DNA from 3 places in the Lentzea sp. NPDC051838 genome. Region 3 is predicted to be linked to each of the others. Evidence: riboswitches for the same ligand, from Rfam matches in the RefSeq annotation. Region 3 holds a riboswitch; each other region holds the start of a gene.
The links. A riboswitch is a leader RNA that binds a small molecule or an ion and turns the genes downstream of it on or off. The one in region 3 is predicted to bind cobalamin.
Positions count from the first base shown of each region.

Region 1: linked by a shared signal. The riboswitch ahead of AB0M24_RS22485 (CbtB-domain containing protein) and the one ahead of AB0M24_RS43545 (putative cobaltochelatase) in region 3 are both predicted to bind cobalamin.
Region 2: linked by a shared signal. The riboswitch ahead of AB0M24_RS02110 (hypothetical protein) and the one ahead of AB0M24_RS43545 (putative cobaltochelatase) in region 3 are both predicted to bind cobalamin.

Region 1 is NZ_JBFAYI010000009.1:204,794-211,093, forward strand. It holds gene AB0M24_RS22470 (hypothetical protein) at 1-317, opposite strand, end outside; gene AB0M24_RS22475 (YbaB/EbfC family nucleoid-associated protein) at 314-781, opposite strand; gene AB0M24_RS22480 (CbtA family protein) at 842-1,594, opposite strand; gene AB0M24_RS22485 (CbtB-domain containing protein) at 1,626-1,814, opposite strand; cobalamin riboswitch at 1,847-2,038, opposite strand; gene AB0M24_RS22490 ((2Fe-2S)-binding protein) at 2,073-2,723, opposite strand; gene AB0M24_RS22495 (phosphoribosyl-ATP diphosphatase) at 2,832-3,095, shown strand; gene hisG (ATP phosphoribosyltransferase) at 3,109-3,969, shown strand; gene AB0M24_RS22505 (antibiotic biosynthesis monooxygenase) at 3,966-4,277, shown strand; gene AB0M24_RS22510 (phosphoribosyltransferase family protein) at 4,238-4,852, opposite strand; gene AB0M24_RS22515 (hypothetical protein) at 4,876-5,073, opposite strand; gene AB0M24_RS22520 (DUF4345 domain-containing protein) at 5,197-5,598, opposite strand; gene AB0M24_RS22525 (helix-turn-helix domain-containing protein) at 5,667-6,230, shown strand; gene AB0M24_RS22530 (hypothetical protein) at 6,211-6,300, opposite strand, start outside.
Region 2 is NZ_JBFAYI010000001.1:519,935-526,234, reverse strand. It holds gene AB0M24_RS02110 (hypothetical protein) at 1-2,310, opposite strand, end outside; cobalamin riboswitch at 2,394-2,523, opposite strand; cobalamin riboswitch at 2,598-2,720, shown strand; gene AB0M24_RS02105 (prenyltransferase/squalene oxidase repeat-containing protein) at 2,753-3,751, shown strand; gene AB0M24_RS02100 (MFS transporter) at 4,000-5,214, opposite strand; gene AB0M24_RS02095 (diguanylate cyclase) at 5,232-6,300, opposite strand, start outside.
Region 3 is NZ_JBFAYI010000041.1:43,851-50,150, reverse strand. It holds gene AB0M24_RS43555 (cobyrinate a,c-diamide synthase) at 1-1,149, opposite strand, end outside; gene cobO (cob(I)yrinic acid a,c-diamide adenosyltransferase) at 1,146-1,760, opposite strand; gene AB0M24_RS43545 (putative cobaltochelatase) at 1,773-3,671, opposite strand; cobalamin riboswitch at 3,711-3,836, opposite strand; gene AB0M24_RS43540 (beta-eliminating lyase-related protein) at 3,875-4,834, opposite strand; gene AB0M24_RS43535 (hypothetical protein) at 4,856-5,917, opposite strand; gene AB0M24_RS43530 (8-amino-7-oxononanoate synthase) at 5,961-6,300, shown strand, end outside.

The DNA.
Region 1 (6,300 bases), on a different contig from region 3:
ATCTTGGACTGGAGCGTTCTGCCGAACGCGTCGGTGGTCACCTTTTCGTTGTCGGCGTAGGTCTGCGCGGTCGCGGTGAGGGTGGCGTCGATCTTGCCGAAGCCCTCGGTCATCTTGCCGAAATGGCCGTGCAGGTCGCCGAGCAGCGCGTCGTACTGCTGGTACATGCCGAGCAGCTGCCCGAGATAGCCCCAGCTGATCTCCGGGACGGACGCGGTGGTGGCCGCGTCGTTGAGCTTCGTGGAGCTCTCCCTGAGCGCGCCGACGTTCCTGGCGCACGCCGCGAGCTCGTCCGGGTGCACGATGAAGTCGGTCACCAGCGGTCGTCCTTGCGGAAGATCGTGCCGGTGTCCTCGTCGTCGTCCACCGGCGGCCGCGGGCGAGCGGGACGCTCGGCGGGCCGGCCGAAGATCTCCTGCTGCGTCTTCATGACGCGCTCGGCGATCGGGATCTCGGTGCCGACGTGGCTCTGCACGATCTCGGCCTGCTGCCGCGCGGCGGCCGCGACGGCCTGCTGCAGCGTGGCCATGACGGCTTGGGAGAGCTGGGCGCCGCTGAGCTTCCTGGCGTCGTCGGTGAACCGGATTTCCTTGATGGAACCGGACAAACCCGCCACGACCGTCACGGAACGGTCGGGGGACTGGACGCTCGCCTCGACACCTCTGAGCTCGGTGCCCATCGACTCGTAACCGGCGGCTCTGGCATCGGCCGCGCGGTTGGCCTGCTCGAAGAACTCGAGCTTCTGACGCATCTGTTCCAGCAACTCAGCGCTGTCAGGCATGCACCGAACGTACCAACGTCGGCTGGGCGGGGTGGCCGAGGGTGCGGCCACCCCACTCCATCAGGCGATAGCGGTCTTCTCGGAGACCTTGGTCTTGCGCGCGGCCGGGTCGATCAGCAGGCCGAACACGACGCCGAGTCCGACGTAGAGCGTAGCGAGCTGGGCGAGCGAGCTGAGGCGGAACTGCCACAGCACCGTCACCGGCATGTCCGCGGGAATCGTGTCCGGCGGCGCGGGGAACGCCACCAGCACCACCGCGACGGCCGCGACCACCGCGAGCAGCACCGCGGTGACCCTGATCGGCTGCGACTGGGCCTTGAGCTGCTCGGCCAGCCAGCTCGCACCCCACACGACCACCAGCCCGGCCACGACCACGCCGAGGTAGAGCGCGGTCCGGTAGTTCACCGTCTCCGGGTCGCCGACGGCGGGCGGGTTGGCCGGGTACTTGATCCACGGCAGCAGCGCCACGGCACCGAACACCGCGGCACCGAACGTGAAGCTGCGGCTGAACGGCGTGCGGTCGACGAACCACCGCTTGGACAGCGCGTAGGCCGTGGCGAACACGAGCCCGACCGCGATGCCGACGATGATCACGCCGAGCATGCCGCCGACCACCTGCGCGCCGCGGCTGACCAGCTCTTCCTCGCCGCCGTGCGAGTGGCCTTCACCGGCCGGCTCCCGAGCCTCCTCGACCGCGAGCGCGGCCCGGATCGGGATCTCGGTCACCAGCAGCTGCACCAGCGCGGACGCGACGCCGGCGATGGCACCGGCTCCGATTCCGCGCAGCGCAAGAGACTTGTACGTCGTCGTCATGACTTTCCCTGCCTGGGATCGGGGGATGGATCTAGTGGCAGGGGACGCCGAGCGCGTGCCGGCCGTCGTGGAAGAACTCGTGCAGCATCTCGGAACCCGCGCCGAGCGCGAGACCGTTCTCCTGCAGGACCAGGTACGTGACGATCAGGCCGAGCAGAGCAACGGCGAAGGCCCATTTGGGCACGCGGACGGCGGACAGATGTGCTGCGGGGCTCGTCATGACGGGCTCCTCCATACCTCGTGGAAGGTCAACTCTCCTTGCGGCGCCGCAGCCGGTCTCCTGACTCCCGGATCAACGCTGTCCCCGCGTCTTCCCAGCCCTTGTGAGAGGACCAGTGACGTTCTCGGCGGGGATAACTTCCCGGTCACAGTGGCGAGGACCGCGCCGGATTCTCACCGGCTTCCCGTCACTGCGGCGCGTGCACCGTAAGTTGAGTTGCCGGTTAAGCACAACCGGCCATAAGAGTTGTTGCGTTCCTCACTTCACGAGTGGACAGTCGCCGCACTTCCCACCAGCGGCTACCCGGTAGTAAAGACAACAGCTGCGCCGCAGGAACCCGAGCTCGCCGGGGATGCTCAGAAATTCCCCCGCCTGTTCGAACGGCGGCGCGCTCATCAGCCGGGCGCCGCGCAGTTCCGCTTCCTCGGCCGTGAGCATGCGTGCGCGGACAACCATTTTGAGCGCGCCCGCGATGTTCGACATCGCGTTGCCCCACAACAATCCGCTCGCCACCGGCGTGACGCGCTGGATCGCCTCCACCACGGGTTCGAGGGCCTCCGCGGCGCTCGGCCCTCGTTGCGGCTGGTCGATGCGCACGCTCAGGCCGTTCGTCGGATGGTGTTGCCACCAAAGGTTTTCCGGCCGGATGTCGATCGGGATGTCCGCCGCCGTGAGCGGGCTCAGCAGCCGTGCGGTGTAGCTGAGGAAGAACAGGCTCGCCGCGACGCGTGGTTCTTCCGCTTTGTACCGGGTCGCGATGGCGTCGATCGTGTTTTCGAGCGCGGGGCCTTCGAGAAGTGCCGTTCCGGGCAGCCAGGTTTCGTCCGGACGGCCCACGTCGAGCGCGAAGAACGGGTTGATGCCGCGCACCCGGCGCAACGCTTCGAGAACCTCCGCGAACTCAGACACAAGAATTCACCGTACCGGGTGTCCATGCAGGACAGATCACGTCCGAGTCGTGGGACAGATGTGACCGCGGTGTGGACCGGGGTGCGCGGGATGGGAGGATGTGGAGCCGTGAAGACCTTCGACTCCCTGTTCGCCGAACTGACCGAACGAGCCGCCACCAAGCCGGAGGGATCCGGCACCGTCGCAGCGCTCGAGGCCGGCGTCCATGCGCAGGGCAAGAAGGTCCTGGAGGAGGCGGGCGAGGTCTGGATCGCCGCCGAGTACGAGTCCGACGAGAAGCTCGCCGAAGAGATCTCGCAGCTGCTGTACCGCCTCCAGGTGATCATGCTGGGCCGCGGCCTCACCCTCGAAGACGTTTACAAGTACCTCTGACGGAGACTTCCACATGCTGCGCGTAGCAGTCCCGAACAAGGGCGCGCTCGCCGAACGCGCCTCCGCCATGCTGACCGAAGCGGGCTACCGGCAGCGGCACGAGCCGCGCGACCTCACCGTGCTCGACCCGAACAACGACGTCGAGTTCTTCTTCCTGCGTCCCAAGGACATCGCGATCTACGTGGCGTCCGGTGACCTCGACCTCGGCATCACCGGCCGCGACCTAGCCGCCGACTCGGGCGCCGACGACAACGGCTCGTCCGTCGAGGAGCTGCTCGCCCTGGGCTTCGGCTCGTCGACGTTCCGCTACGCCGGTCCTCGCGGTACCGACTGGCAGGTCTCGGACCTCGAGGGCAAGCGCCTCGCCACGGCGTACCCGCGCCTGGTCGGCCGCGACCTCAAGGCCCGCGGCATCACCGCCCAGGTGATCCGGCTCGACGGCGCCGTGGAGATCTCGATCCAGCTCGGCGTGGCCGACCTGATCGCCGACGTCGTGGGCTCGGGCCGGACGCTGCGGCAGCACGACCTGGTGCCGTTCGGCGAGCCGATCTGCGAGTCCGAGGCCGTCCTGGTGCACCGCGCCGGTTCGGTCCTCTCCGCCGCCAAGAAGCAGCTCACGGCCCGTCTGCAGGGTGTCGTGTTCGCGCAGCAGTACCTGATGCTCGACTACGACTGCCCGCGCTCGATCCTGGACAAGGCCATCGGCCTGACGCCGGGCCTCGAGTCGCCGACCGTGGCGCCGCTGGCCGACGACAACTGGGTGGCCGTGCGCGCGATGGTGTCGCGCAAGGAGGCGAACCAGGTGATGGACGAGCTGGCCGCGATCGGTGCCAAGGCCGTGCTGGCCTCGGACATCAGGTTCTGCCGCCTGTGATCCTGGAGCACGCCGTCCTGGACGTGGTGGCGGGCCAGGAGACCGACTTCGAGTGGGCGTTCGGCGAGGCGCGATCGTTGATCAGCGCCTCGCCGGGCTTCCTCGGCCTGGAGCTGCTGCGCTCGTTCGAGACTCCCGGCCGCTACCTGCTGCTCGTGCGCTGGGAGTCGGTCGAGGCGCACGTCGTGGGCTTCCGCCAGGGGCCTTCGTACGCGCAGTGGTCGGCGTTGCTGCACAGGTTCTACTCGCCGTTCCCGGTGGTGGAGCACTACTCGAGCGCCTTGAGCACCTCGTCGTCCGTGGTCTGATCGAACCTGTCGTACCAGCGGCTGACCGCGCCGAAGTGCTTCGGGATGAGGATCGCGACCACCCGCGTCCGGAACGTGCCGATCGAGTCCTTCGCCGCGACCGGCACGGCCAGCGTGAGGCTTCGTGGCTCGTGTTTCGCGACCCAGTGCAGGGCTGCCCTGGCCGTCACGCCGGTGGCCAGCCCGTCGTCGACGAGGATGACGTCGCGGTCCTTGAGGTTGAACGGCCTGTCGCCGCGGTAGAGAGCGGTCCTGCGTGCCGCTTCCTCGCGCTCCCGGTCGCAGGTGTGGCTGAGCTGCTCCTCGGTGAGGTTCAGGGCTTTGAGCACGCGCGGGTCGTAGATGGGTTCGCTGTCCGCGGTGACGGCGCCGACGCCGTACTCGGGATGGCCCGGCGCCCCGATCTTGCGCGCCACGACGACGTCGAGCTCGGCGTCGAGCGTTGTCGCCACTTCCTTGGCCACCGGGACGCCGCCGCGGGGGAGACCGAGGACGATCGGTTCGTGCCAGGCGTGATCCGCGAGTCGCGCGGCGAGTGCGCGGCCCGCCTCCTGCCGGTTCGCGAACCTCTTCACAGTCCGCTTGACGTTACGCCTTCTCAGAAGCGGTAGCGCAACACGACCGTGCCGCGCCGCGAGAGATATGTGCTCTTCGCGATGAGTCGGTTGGCCAGTCTGGTCGCGGCCGGCAGCTGAGCCACTTCGGGTGTACGGGTCAGGAAGATCTCTTGGTCGAGGTGGAGCTTCGAGGCCCATCGCTCGGGCTCGTGCGGATCGTCGAAGCCGGGGTGCTTCACGACGTCGGCGATCGAGTCGGTGATCGAGGCCGGCGCCCAGCTCCAGCACGACGGCGTCCTCGTGTCGCGCGGTGAAGTTGCCGACCACCTCGTCGAGCCGCTTCGCCCGGACCGCGATGTCGTTCAGGAACCTGGTGGTCCGGCTGTCCTGCTCTTCTCGTCCGCGGGCGCGAGCCAGAAGAAGACCGGCGCCAGCACGACTTCCAGCACGGTGAGCGCTACTTGGAACCAGTGCGGCGGACCGTGCACCGCCATCGACAGCAACCGTCCCACGGCCGCGAGCGCGAACACACCCGCCAGCCACCGGATGGCATTGGCCGGAACCGGTGACTGGCGGACCGCCCAGATCCACGCCAGGCCGTAGCCCAGGAAGATCGCGTTGTAGAAGCGCTCGCGGCTGTCGACCGTCGTACCGGCTGTTTCCTCGCCCGGCACCGAACTGATGCCCAGCAAGACGTGGTACGCCCCGATCAACACACACGACACGCCCATCGCCCACGCGAGCCACCTCAGCGTCGTGGCCATGGATCCCACCCCCTCGGTAGACACGTGTCTACTCCGCTAGTAGACACGTGTCAACTAAGGTGGTGGCTGTGAGACTCAGACCCGAGGACCGTCACGCGCAGCTGGTCGACGTGGGCGCCGCGCTGTTCGCCGTCGAGCCCTACGACGACGTGTTGATGGAGCACGTCGCCGAGCGCGCCGGGATTTCGCGGGCGTTGCTGTATCGGCACTTCTCCAGCAAGCGCGACCTGTTCACCGCCGTGCACCAACGTGCCGTGGCGCAGTTGCTGGCCGACACCGCGGCCATCACGTCCGGGACGTTGGAGGAGCAGCTCGCGGCCGGGATCGACGTGCACATCGACTACTTCGTCGCCAACCGGAACCTGGTGCTCGCGGCGAACCGGGTGCTGGCGGGCGATCCCGGGGTGCAGGCCGTCGTGCACGGCGAACTGGCGGTGCAGCGGGACCGGTTGCTGGCGGCCGCCGGGTTGTCGGGGCCGTTGGCGGCTGCCGCTGTGGTGGCGTGGCAGGGGTTTGTGCGGTCGATGTGCGTGGAGTGGTTGGCGCATCAGGCTTTTGGCCGGGTCGAGCTGCGGGACCTGTGCGTGCGGGCGTTGGTCGGGGCGCTGGAGCTCAGTCGAACAAACCCTTGACGTCGGTGAGCATCGAGATGAAGCCCGCGGAGGTGGCGACGATGGTGAGCCAGAACAGGATCGTGTCGCG
Region 2 (6,300 bases), on a different contig from region 3:
GAGCCCGGCGAGCAGCAGTGCGCCGCCGAGCGTGAAGTAGGACCAGAGCGGCGGTCGCCACGCAGCCGCCTGGGCGACGGGTGCGGGAACGGGCTCGGCGTCTGTCAGCGGGAGGCGCACCACCGGCGAGACCGGCGAGCCGTCCGCGCTGACCCACGAGCGGCCCGCGATGCCTTGTGCCGCAGCAAGACTCGTGCCGAAGTCGGTCAGGCCACCGTCGTCCTGCAGCAGACTGCCGAGGGTCTTCGCCGTGCCGCTCGCGTCCAGTCCGGCGGCCTGGCGGGCACCGGCGAGCGAGGCGCTGACCGCGATCGACGGCGCGCCACCTTCGTCCTCGACCACGCCCTTGCCGTTCGGCTTCGTGCTGAGCAGGGTGATGGCCTTCACGAACGCCGTCGCGCGCTTGTCCGACCAGTCGGCCGGAGTGCGGCCGGTCGGCGCGTCCTCCGTGAAAGGCTTGCTGTTCAACGCGGTCACGGCGGCAGCGGTCGCAGCGAGATCACCGGTTTCGCACCCGGTCGCGTCCATGCGCTCGGGGAACAGCCCGTCCCTGCACTGACGTACGGCGAGCGCCTCGATCGCCTGGCCTGGATCGCCGACGGTGGCCAGCACCGCCCACGTGTGACGGCGGACCGTGTCCTCGGAGTCCGCGTACGTGCCGGTGTCGGCGAACAACCCGTCCGCACCTCGCAGTTCGACCAGGTCTGCGCGCAACTCGTCCGCCCGACCGGACTTCTGGAACTGGGCGATGATCACGAGCTTCGCCAGCGGTTCGGCGTAGGCGGCCGCACCGGTTTCCTGACCGGCGCCGTGGGCGTAGGCGTTGACGGAGTCCGTTGTCAGCAGGAACTCCGAGGCCTTCTTCACGGCGTCCGGTTGCTCCTCCAACGCGCGCAACGCGAGCACCAGGTCCGCGGTCGCGTCGTAGTCGACGTAGGTCTTGTCGTTCTCGGTGACCTCGACGTGGTCGCCCCGCACCAGCTTGCCCGCCAGGTACGCGCCGAGCCGGGCGGCAGGGGTTTTCGGACCGGGCTGGACCTTCTGCGGCGCCGGGACGGGCTGGCGCACCACGGGCTTCTGCGCGGGTGCCTTGACCGTTGGGGTCTCAGTCCTGGTCGTGGGATGCGTGGTGGTCGTGATCGGCTCAGGCACAGTGCCTTTGGCGAGGGCGTAGAAACCCACCTGCGACAACCCGAGCGAAGCCTGTGCGCTCGCCCTGATCCACGTGTCGATGCCGGCGATTCCGCCCGTGCGTGCCGCCTCGTAGGCGGCCGGGTTGTAGGCGATGGCGCCGAGGTGACTCGCGAGCGCGTTGCCCGCGTCGGATTCTTTGGCCTGTGCGGACTTCAGGAACGCGGCACCCCTGGCCACCTCGGTGCCCGCTCCGCCCGCGTCGGCGAGTGCCTGCGTGATCAAGCCCGTGCTGTTGGTGTTCGGCGCCTCGGTACCTACACCACCGCCCCAGCCACCACCCGCGGTCTGGTTGGCCTTCAACCACGCCACGGTTTTCGCGATGGTCGCGTCGAGGCCGGGCGCACCGGCCTTGCGAGCCGCGAGCATCGCCGACAGCGCGAGGCCTGACGTGTCACCGTCCGGGGACGACGCGCCCGCTGCCTTGCCCTCGTCGCACGAGGAGACCCGCGGTCCATCAGGTCCTTCCACCTGACCGAAGAAAGCCCTGAAGTAGCCCTCGGAACACTGCTGCGTCACCATCTTGTCGATGGCGAGCTGGTCGTTCTCCCCCGCCACCGCGAGGCCGATCACCGCGAGAGCCTGGCCGAACATGTTGGCGTTGTTGGGCACCATGTCGGACCACTCGGGGTTCTTCGAGTAGTCGGAGACGCGGCCGGCGTCGACGCCGGACCGGCGGATCGCGCCCTTGACCTCGGCGACCAGGTCGTGGCCGTCGAAGTCGCGCGGATCACGGCCTGCGACCTGGGCTGCCAGCAACGTCTTCGCGACCGCGCCACCGACGATGATCTGGTCGTAGCCCTGGCCGGGAGCCAGCCCGTCCCACGTGTAGTAGTCGGTGGCGTGGCCCTGGTCGTCGAGGAAGTCGACGACGGGCTTGGCCAGCGCACCGTCACCGGACGCGTGCAGCGCGAAGATCACGTCGATCATCAGGCCGTGGTCCGGGAGGCCGCCGAGCGGGTTCTCCAGCGTGCCGTCGGGGCGCAGCTGACGGGAGAGCCAGACAGAGCTGGCGTGTGCGGACTGGTGTTCGGCCGCAGCGGCACCGCCGGCCAGTGCGGCGACGAGGCCCGCACCGGCGACCAACGCCAGCACGGCCGAGGACCTGCGCCGGTTCATGCTCCCCCTCCCCAGCTGCATGAAGGAGGGGCCTGGCGCGTGAAGCTCCGGAGGCCACCCCTGCTTCTCGCGACAGCGGTTGGACTTGTTCTGCTCCGCTCGACCGGTATTCCGACTCGCCGCTTCTGGGAGCGGCCCACGGTTGCGCGACAGTGCCGGAGTTCGACCGGCTTCCCCATCACGAGCGGAGGTGTTGAGTTGTCCTTGCCCGGCGGAGGTTAACACCCGCAAACCGGAGGCGAGCGTCACACCGCCGCTTCACGGTATCGGCAACACCGGCTCGCGCACCATGAGAACCTGATCGACGTTCAGCGCGGACGTGGGGGAAGCCGGTGGGAATCCGGCGCTGTCCCGCAACGGTGTGCCCCTCGGGGCGAGCCCGGTCACCCGCACCGCGCGGTGTTCACCAACTCCTGTCGTGGAAGTGCGGGAAAGGGTTTTCATGAGACGTCTTGTGTTCGCCGCTGTCGTGGCTCTCAGCGTGGCCACGGCCGCTCCAGCGGTAGCCGCGACCACCGACAAGGCCGACGCGGCATCGGGCTGGCTCGCCCGCCAGCTCGTCGACGGCGAGCGGTTCGAGGCCGACTTCGGCGGCCAGAAGTTCCCCGACCAGGGCCTGACGATCGACGCGATCTTCGCGTTCGCCGCCGCCCGCTCCTCGGACACCAACGCCGAGAAGGCGATCACCTGGCTGGCCAAGCCGGAGATCACCACCGGCTACGTCGGTTCCGGCACCGAGGCGTACGCCGGCGCGCACGCCAAGCTCCTGCTCGCCGCTCAGGTGCGGCACAAGAACGGCGCCTCGTTCGGCGGCGTGAACCTGGAAGCCGGTCTGCGGGGTCTGCTCGCGCCGTCCGGCCGGTTCTCCGACCGTTCGGACTTCGGTGACTTCTCCAACGCCTTCACGCAGTCGCTCGCACTTCTGGCGCTGGACCGGACTTCCGGCGGTGCACCGGCGTCGTCCGTGTCGTTCCTCGCCGGAACCCAGTGCCCCGACGGCGGTTTCCCGCTGAACTTCGGGCAGACGCCGTGCGTGAGCGACGTCGACTCGACCGCGATGGTCGTGCAGGCGTTGCGCGCCAACGGTGACAACGCGAATGCCGCCGAGGGCACCACGTGGCTGGCCTCGCAGCAGAACACCGACGGCGGATTCTCCGTCGGCACCAACGCGTCCAACGCCAACAGCACCGGCCTGGCCGCGGAAGCCCTGGCAGGCCACCGCCCGGCGGCCACGGTGAAGGCTCGGCAGTTCCTCAAGTCGCTCGCCGTCGGCTGTTCGGGTGCAGCAGCGGATCGGGGCGCGATCGCTTACGACGCAACGGGTTTCAACCCGAACACCGCGCCTCGCGCAACGGCGCAGGCGATTCTCGGCCTCACCGGGGTCAAGCTCGCGAACCTCGACGGCGGCGGCAACCCGGCCGCTCCGACGCTCGCCTGCTGACGCGGGGGTTCGGTCAGGCGGCGTGCTGGGAGGCACGCCGCACGACCGGCGCCACCTCAGTCAGGCGGCATGCCGGGAAGCACGCCGCACGACTGGCGGCGCTTCGGTCAGGCGGCATGCTGCGAAGCACGCCGCAAGACCGGCGCCACCACGATCAAGCGGCATGCTGCGAAGCACGCCGCAAGACCGGTGTCACCACGGTCAAGCGGCGTGCTGCGAAGCACGCCGCACGACCGGCGCCACCTCGATCAGCCCGCGTGCAGCGAAGCATGCCGCAGGACTGGCGTCACCCAAGCCAGCAGCACACCCACGAGCAACGCCACCACCCCGGCCGCGAGTCCCGCCCGCGGATCACCCGCCGCCACCGCCACGGCCCCGGCGAGTGCCGCGCCGAGCGGCTGCCCGAGACCCCACGCCACCATCCTGGCCGTGGTGTTCACCCGCGACTGCATGTCCTCCGGGCACACCTGCTGGCGGTAGGTGATCCCGTTGATGACCACCGTGGAGTTCGCGGCGCCCCAGTACACCACCGCCACGCACGTGATCAGCCAATGTCCGCTCACGAGCACGAACACACCGCCCAGCAAGGACAACGGCAACGCGGCCAGTGCCAGCCGCGCACCACCCCAGCGCTCGGTCAGCCGCGGCAGCACTCGGCTGGCGATGATCGCGCCCACACCCCAGCAGGTGAACACGGCCGCCAGCCGCACGTCCCCGCTCGGCGCCACCCCGAGCACGCGGTCGGCGAACGGCACCAGCACCGCCATCCAGGCACCCGTCGCGACCGAGTGCAGCGCGCCGATCAAAGTGAGCGTGCGGACGATCGGCTGCTGCCACAGGAACCGCAGCCCTTCCCGCACATCGGTGACGATCTCACCGGCCCCCTGCACCGGACGCGGGTTCGCCATGCTGCCGGCGATACCGCGCAACAACACCGCCGAACCGACCGCCGTCAGCGCGTTCACCGCCATCAGAGCCGCCGGTGCGACAACCGCTACCAACAGACCTGTGAGTCCGGGAACGACCAGTTCCACCACGGTCGTGCGGCCGTAGAGGGTCGAGTAGGCGGCAGTGAGCCGTTCTTTGCCCACCAGGGCAGGCAAAGCACCGAAGTTCGCGGCGTCGAAGAACACGAACGCCGTCTGCGTAGCGAACGCCACCGCGACGACGTGCGGAGCGGTGAGCGCACCCGCGAGCCACGCCAGCGGGATGCTGAGCAGCACGGCGGCGACCGTGAAGTCCAGCGCCACCATCATCTTCCGGCGATCCAGGCGATCCGCGAGCGCTCCGGCCAGCAGCCCGAACACCAGGTACGGCAACGCTTCCGCCACCGTGACCGCCGACGTCCAGCCCGCGGACCCGGTGAGCTGGTAGACGAGAACCGGCATCGCGACGGCCGCCACCACCGCGCCCGTCACCGACAGCACCCGTGCCGTCAGATAACGGCTGAAGTCGGTCTCCACTCCGGCAGCCTAAGTGTCTAGGCGAACGAGGCCGGGTCCACTTCGAAGGCGAGGGCCACCAGAGCGTCGAGATCCATCGCGGTTCCGGCGGCCATCGCGGCGTCCACCTCGGCATCGGTCAGCGTGCTGCGGATCCGGACCAGGGTGCCGTCCCGCACGGCGCGCTGATGTTTCGTCATCGGCAGGCCGTCCTGCTCGCGGATCACCTCGACGGCGCCGAGCATCCTGGCGGCCGACGCCGGGTCCACCGTGCTGAGCAGGTCGACGAGCGAGCTGAGGGTGTAGAGGACCGCGAACCGGTCGCCGAACCCGTGGTGGAAGTGGATGGCCGAGGTGTAGAGGCGGTAGGCCTCGACCGGGTCGCCTTCCAGCCTGGTGAGCCGGCCGAGGATGTGGAAGCCGTACGCCTCGCCGCCCATGTCGCCGATCCGCCTGCTGATCTCGACGGCTTCGACTAGCAGCGGGCGAGCGGCCGCGGCGTCGCCGAGGTCCACGCACACGTCGCCGAGACCGACGAGGTCCAGTGACAACGTGCGGAGGTTGCCGACCACGCGGTCCGCCTCGATGTTGTGCCGCATCAGGTCGCGCGCGGTGTGCAGGTCGCCCTCGAAGCGAGCGATGATCGACAGGTTGCCGCGCGCCGCGGCCAGCACGTTGGCGCGTTTTCCGTGCGCCTGCTCGATCTCGACGCACTCGCCGAAGCACGCGCGGGCCTGGTCCAGGTCACCGCTCTGCCGGGCGACCAGGCCGACGATGTTGAGCGCCTGGGCCACCAGGTCGTGGTCGCCGATCCGGCGGCCGATCAGCAGGCTCTCGGAGCCCAGCGTCAGCGCGGTCTCCTGGTCGTCCTGCTTGATCGCGAGGAACGCCGCGGAGTCCATCACCCTGCCGAGGACACCCTCTGGCAGGCCAGGCGCGTCCGCGAGCAGGCGGCGGTGCCATTCACGGCCCTCGCGGATGTGCCAGCCCTTCTGCCAGAACCGGTTGACGCCGAGGACGATCCGGGCGGCGGTGAGCGGGTCCCTGCCCGTCATGGCCTGGGTGTGCGCCGCGCGCAGGTTGAGGTACTCGTGGCTGACCCGCGCG
Region 3 (6,300 bases):
GGTCACGCGGCTGCCGGGCGGGTGCAGCGGTGAGCTCGTGGACGCGACGGCATCGCGGTAGCCCAAGGTCAACTTCGGTGTCATGAAGCCCTCGGCGTCGAGCACGCCGCACATCGGGTGACCGTCCAATGATCTTGCTAGATAAAGCAGACCGCCGCACTCGGCGTGGACCGGGGCACCCGATCGAGCGAACCGCGCGACGGCTTCGCGCAACTTCGCGTTGGCTGACAATGCTTCCGCGTGCTGTTCGGGGAATCCGCCGGGGAGCACGAGTCCCGCGGTGCCCGCGGGAAGATCTTCGTCGTTGAGCGGATCCACGACGGCCACGGCCGCACCCGCCGCCTTGAGGACCTCGACGTGTTCCGCGTAGCCGAACGTGAAAGCCGCTCCACCCGCGACCGCGATCAACGGTTCGCCGGTGACCGGTTCGACCTGGGGTTCCCACGCGGCGACAGCCATCGCCGGTACCGAGCTCGCCAGCCGGCGCACGGCGTCAAGATCAACGTGTTTGGCCACGGCAGCGGCGATCGCGTCTACAGCCGCAACTGCTTCCGAACCGTGTTCCGCTGCCGTGACGAGGCCCAGATGCCTTGAGGGCAAAGAGAACTGCGGGTCACGCGGCAGCACGCCGAGAACGTCGAGGCCAACCTCGTCGCACGCCGACCTGAGCACCTGTTCGTGGCGTTCCGACCCGACCTGGTTGAGGATCACGCCGCCGAGCCGGACCGTCGGGTCGTAGCCGCGGAAGCCGTGCAGCAGTGCCGCCAATGATCGGCTTTGGCCCCGTGCGTCCACGACGAACAGCACCGGCGCGTTGATCAACTTGGCGACGTGCGCGGTCGAGCCGACGCCCGCCGTGTCGACGCGGCCGTCGAACAGGCCCATGACGCCTTCGACGACCGCGATGTCGCAGCCTTTGGAACCGTGCGCGAACAGGCCTGGAATGCGGTTTTCGCCGACCATCACCGGGTCGAGGTTGCGGCCCGCCTTCCCCGTCGCCAGCGAGTGGTAGCCGGGGTCGATGTAGTCCGGGCCTACCTTGAACGGTGCGACCCGCGAGCCGGCTCGTCTGAGCGCGGCCATGAGGCCTGTGGCCACGGTGGTCTTGCCGCTGCCCGAGGCGGGGGCGGCGACGACCAGCCTGTTCACCACTCGATCCCCCGCTGGCCCTTCTGTCCGGCGTCCATCGGGTGCTTGACCTTGGTCATCTCCACCACGAGGTCGGCGGCCGCGATCAGCTTGTCCGGCGCGTACCGGCCGGTGATCACGACGTGCTGGTGGCCGGGACGGTTGGCGAGTGCTTGAACCACCTCGTCCACGTCGATCCAGCCCCAGTGCAGCGGGTAGGTGAACTCGTCGAGGACGTAGAAGCCGTGGCGTTCGGCTTGCAGTCGCCTTGCGATTTCCGCCCAGCCTTCTTGCGCGGCCGCGGCGTGGTCCTCCTCGGTGCCCTGCTTGCGGGTCCAGGACCAGCCCTCGCCCATCTTGTGCCACTCGACGGCGCCACCCTCGCCGGTCTCGTCGTGCAGCCTGCCGAGCGCCTTGAACGCGGACTCCTCGCCGACCTTCCACTTGGCGGACTTCACGAACTGGAACACGCCGATGTCCCAGCCCTGGTTCCAGCCGCGCAGCGCCATGCCGAACGCGGACGTCGACTTCCCCTTCATCTCACCGGTGTGCAGCATGAGCAACGGCCGGTTGCGACGCTGTCTCGTCGTCAGGCCGTCCTTGGGCACCTCGGTGGGCTGTCCCTGTGGCACTGGGGTTTCTCCTTATGCGGCGCGGACTACGCCGGCGAGGTGGTCGGCGCTGAGCTGGTCGAGACGGACGCAGGTGCCCTGCAGGGCTTCGGCGATCTTCTGCGCGAGACCGAGGCGGATGTGGCCCTGTTCGCAGTCGACGACCACCACGGCGGTCTGTTCGAGCAGGCTCGCTGCCTTGAGCGCGTCCTTGGTCGGGTCGCCGCCGAGTCCGGACGACGTGGCGCGGCCGTCGGTCAGGAGCACCACCAGCGGACGCTTCTGCGGGTCCCTGAGCCGTTCGATCTCCAGGATCCTGTGGGCCTTGAGGAGGCCGTCCGCGAGTGGCGTGCGACCGCCGGTGCGCATCTTCTTGAGGCGGGTCGCCGCCGCGTCGACAGAAGTCGTCGGAGGCAGAGCGACTTCGGCGGTGCCGCCGCGGAACGTGATCACGCCGACCTTGTCGCGGCGCTGGTAGGCGTCGCGGAGCAGCGAGACGACCGCGCCGCTCACCGCGGACATGCGCTGGCGTGCGGCCATCGAGCCCGAGGCGTCGACCACGAACAGGATGAGGTTGGACTCCTTGCCCTCCCGCACGGCCTTGCGCAGATCGGCTGCCTCGAGGATGAGGCCTGGGCTCGTGCGGCCGCGTGACTGCTGGTGCGGTGCGGCGTTCAGGAGCGTGTCGACGAGGTGGAGTCCCGATCCGTCCACTTTGGATGAACGGACGATCCTGCCGGTGCGCGCACGGGCCCTGGAACGCTTGCCCGGCGCGCCTTCTCCAACCCCGGGGACTTCCAGGAGGCGGGCTTTGAACGCCGGAGCGGGTTCCGGGGCCGGACGGTCGTTGGGCGCGTTTCCGTTGCCCTTGGGGCCTTCCTGCGGTTCGGGGAGCTCACCGCCGCCGGGGCCGTCGTCGTCCGGGGGTTCTTCGTCCGCGTGCTCGGCTGCCTGGCGCATGGCGTCCTCGAGCTGCTGCTCCTCGATGCCGGGCTCGTCGAACGGATCGCGGCGGCGCCGGTGCGGCAGGGCGAGCCTGACCGCGGTCTCGACGTCCAGTTCCTCGACTTCCTCAGCGCCTCGCCAGGCCGCGTGAGCCGTGGCGGCACGGGCGACCACGAGGTCCGCGCGCATGCCGTCGACCTCGAAAGCCGCGCAGACAGCGGCGATCCGGCGGAGCTCACTGTCCGGAAGGGACACTCGGGGCAGCTTTTCGCGCGCTGCGGTGATCTGCTGCTTGAGCTTGGCGTCCTCGTCCGCCCACTTGGCCGCGAACGTGGTGGGGTCGGCTTCGTAGGCGAGACGGCGCCGGATCACCTCGGTGCGGACCTCGACGTCCCGCGCGGCCTTCACCGCGACTGTGAGGCCGAACCGGTCGAGCAACTGCGGCCTGAGCTCGCCCTCCTCGGGGTTCATCGTGCCGACCAGCAGGAACTGGGACGGGTGCGACACGGAGACGCCTTCGCGTTCGACGTGCGCGCGGCCCATCGCGGCGGCGTCGAGCAGCAGGTCGACGAGGTGGTCGTGCAGCAGGTTGACCTCGTCGACGTAGAGCACGCCCCGGTGCGCGGCCGCGAGCAGACCCGGCTGGAACGCCCGGACGCCCTCGGTCAGCGCCTTCTCCAGGTCGAGCGAGCCGACCAGGCGGTCCTCGGTGGCGCCGACGGGCAGTTCGACGAGCTTGGCGGGCCGTCGTTCCGCGGCTTCGTGCGGGGCGTCGGGGCAGTCGGTGCTGCCCGGGACGCACCCGAAGCGGCAGCCCTTGGACACGTCCAGCTCGGGCAGCAGCGCGGCCAGGGCACGCACGATGGTCGACTTCGCGGTCCCCTTCTCGCCGCGGACGAGAACGCCGCCGATGCCGGGGTGCACGGCGTTCAGCAGCAGGGCCAGCCGGAGGTCGTCGTGTCCGACGACAGCCGAAAAGGGGTACATGCTCAGCGAAGTCCTTCCTCGGGTGTCCACGCCCGTGGCCGGTTGATCGACGAGGGGGGCGAGTTCCTGACTCCCAGGTCCTGCCTGGTCACAGTCGCGGGCACGGCGCCGGATTCGCACCGGCTTCCTCGCGTTCCCCTCACAGCCCCGGCATCGTCGCATTTCGCACCTGCCGGTCCAACAGCCAGGTGAGCGACATCGCGTCAGAGCAGGCTCTGGAAGTGCGCCCAGGCCTCCCCGACCTCGTCCGCCGTCCACTCCAGCGCGGGCTCGGCGACGGTGATCTCGGTCTTGGCGAGAGGCCCGTCCTGCCAGAACCCGCCGAGGAACTTCCCGCTCAGCTCCTTGAGCCGCGCCGGGTCGCCGGGCAGGTGCAGCGCGAACTGGTGGGTGTGCGGTTCGGGCAGGCCCATCGCCCGCGCCACGACCTTGGCGTGCTGCACCTGGGCGCCGAGCCGCGGCAGCACGGTGTCCAGGCCGTGCATCGCCGAGAGAGCGGCCGGCCACTGCTGGAAGAGCATGCCGCCGTAGCGGTGGCGCCAGACCCGTGCCTGGTCGACGAAGTCCTGGGTGCCGGCGAGCGCGGCACCGGAGATGCCTTCCAGCGACTTGTAGAACGAGACGTAGACCGAGTCGAACAGGCCCGCGATCTCTTCGAGCGGCTTGCCGAGGCCGTGGGTGCTCTCCCACAGGCGGGCGCCGTCCAGGTGGACCACGGCGTCGCGTTCCCGTGCCGCGTCGACGGTGGCCGTGAGGTCGTCCCAGGTCGGGAGGATGAAGCCGGCCTCGCGGTCCGGGACTTCGAGCAGCAGCGTGCCGAACGGCTCCGGGCAGGTGGCCACGTCGTCGTTGCGGACCTTGACGGGGCGCAGGCCGGACAGCACGGTCAGCGCGTCGTCCTCGTGGTGCAGCGGGTGGGCCTGCGGGTGCATCGCCACGATCGGGTTGTGGGTGCGGTCGGCCCAGCACCTGAGGGCGATCTGCTGCGCCATGGTTCCCGTCGGCACGAACAGGGCGGCCTCGGTGCCGAGTAACCGCGCTACACGGGTTTCGAGAGCGCCTACCGGGCCGCCGTCGCCGTAGCGGTCGGGTTCGACGTCCGGGACCGGGCCGAGCTGCTCCAGCAGTGTCCGCTTCCTGACTCCGGAGAGCTGTCGGTTCATCACGCTCGCATCAAACCTCGGTCAGCGGCTCACTGCCACCGACTTCGGCGCGCGGAACGACAGCAGGTTCAGCCACTCGGGGGTGTCGCCGGCGAGGTGCAGGCCCGGCTCGTGCCCGGCGACGGTCTGCAGCGTGACGGCGGCTTCCAGGCGGGCGAGGCCGGCGCCGAGGCAGAAGTGGCGGCCGTAGCCGAACGCCAGGTGCTTCGGGTCGGTTTCTTTGCCGCTCAACAACAACACGAGCTCGGCGCCCTTGGGCACGCGCACACCTGCGATGACCACCTCGCGCGCGGTCAGGCGTCGCCAGGTCACCACGGGGGTTTCCGTTCGCAGCACGTCTTCCACGAACGACTCGGCTGTCTCGCGCTGGGGCAGACGCGCCCACAGGTCGCGGTCCTGGAGGGCGCGCCGCAGGGCGGTGGACAGCAGCTGGGTCGTCGTCTCCTGGCCCGCGATGAGCAGGAAGTAGCAGAGGCCGGCGGAGTCCTCGGCGGACACGCCGGCGTCGGCGAGCGCCTGGAAGAACTCGCCGTCACGGGCGTGATAGCGCTTGATGAGCCACTGGTGGAAGTCGCCGACGTCGTCGACCAGCTCCAGCTGGCGTTCGGTGGAGATGTTGCCCCAGAAGAACTCCAGGGAACCCGTGCTCCAGCGCTTGAGCGTCGGGATGTCGACGTTCTCCAGGCCGAGGAGGTCCATCAGCACGATGGCAGGGAGATCCCAGGCGAGGTCGCGCACGAGATCCGTGCCACCCAGACGTTCCAAAACGAGCTCTCGGATGCGAGGCTCAGCCGCCACGACGCGTGAGGGCGTGAAGAACGACGCGACGAGTTTCCGCAGTTTGGCGTGCGACTCCGAACCGTTGTTCGCGAGGGTCGGCGGGAGCGAGAAGCGGGCTCTGACGAGGCTGCGCAGCGCGGCGGGCGCGACCGGCGTGACGGCGGTCAGGGCGTTGTCGGGCAGGTAGGTGACGGGATCGGCGAGGATCGCGCGCACGTCGTCGTAGGCCGACACCACCCAGCGGCCATCGCAGAACTGCACCGCTTCGGTGAGCTCGGCACGCGTGAAGGTGAACAGGTCCACAAGCGGCACGCTAGTGGGCGGATGGGATAGTCAGGCGGTGACCGTGAGCACAACTGAGGCGATTTCCAGTGGTGGTGAGTCGACGTTCGACTGGATCGACGTCCGCTCTGAAGCGCGCTCCAAGGCGGGTCTGACCCGTCGCGTCCGGCCGCGCACCGCGGACTCGACGGACCTCGACCTCGCCAGCAACGACTACCTCGGGCTCGCGAAGGACAAGCGCGTCGCGGGTGCCGCGGCCGCCGCCACGTTGAAGTGGGGCGCGGGCTCGACGGGATCGCGCCTGGTCACGGGTTCCACGGAGCTGCACGCCGAGCTGGAGTACGAGCTCGCGAACTTCTGCGGCTCGCAGTCCGCCCTGGTGTTCAGCAGCGGCTACCTGGCGA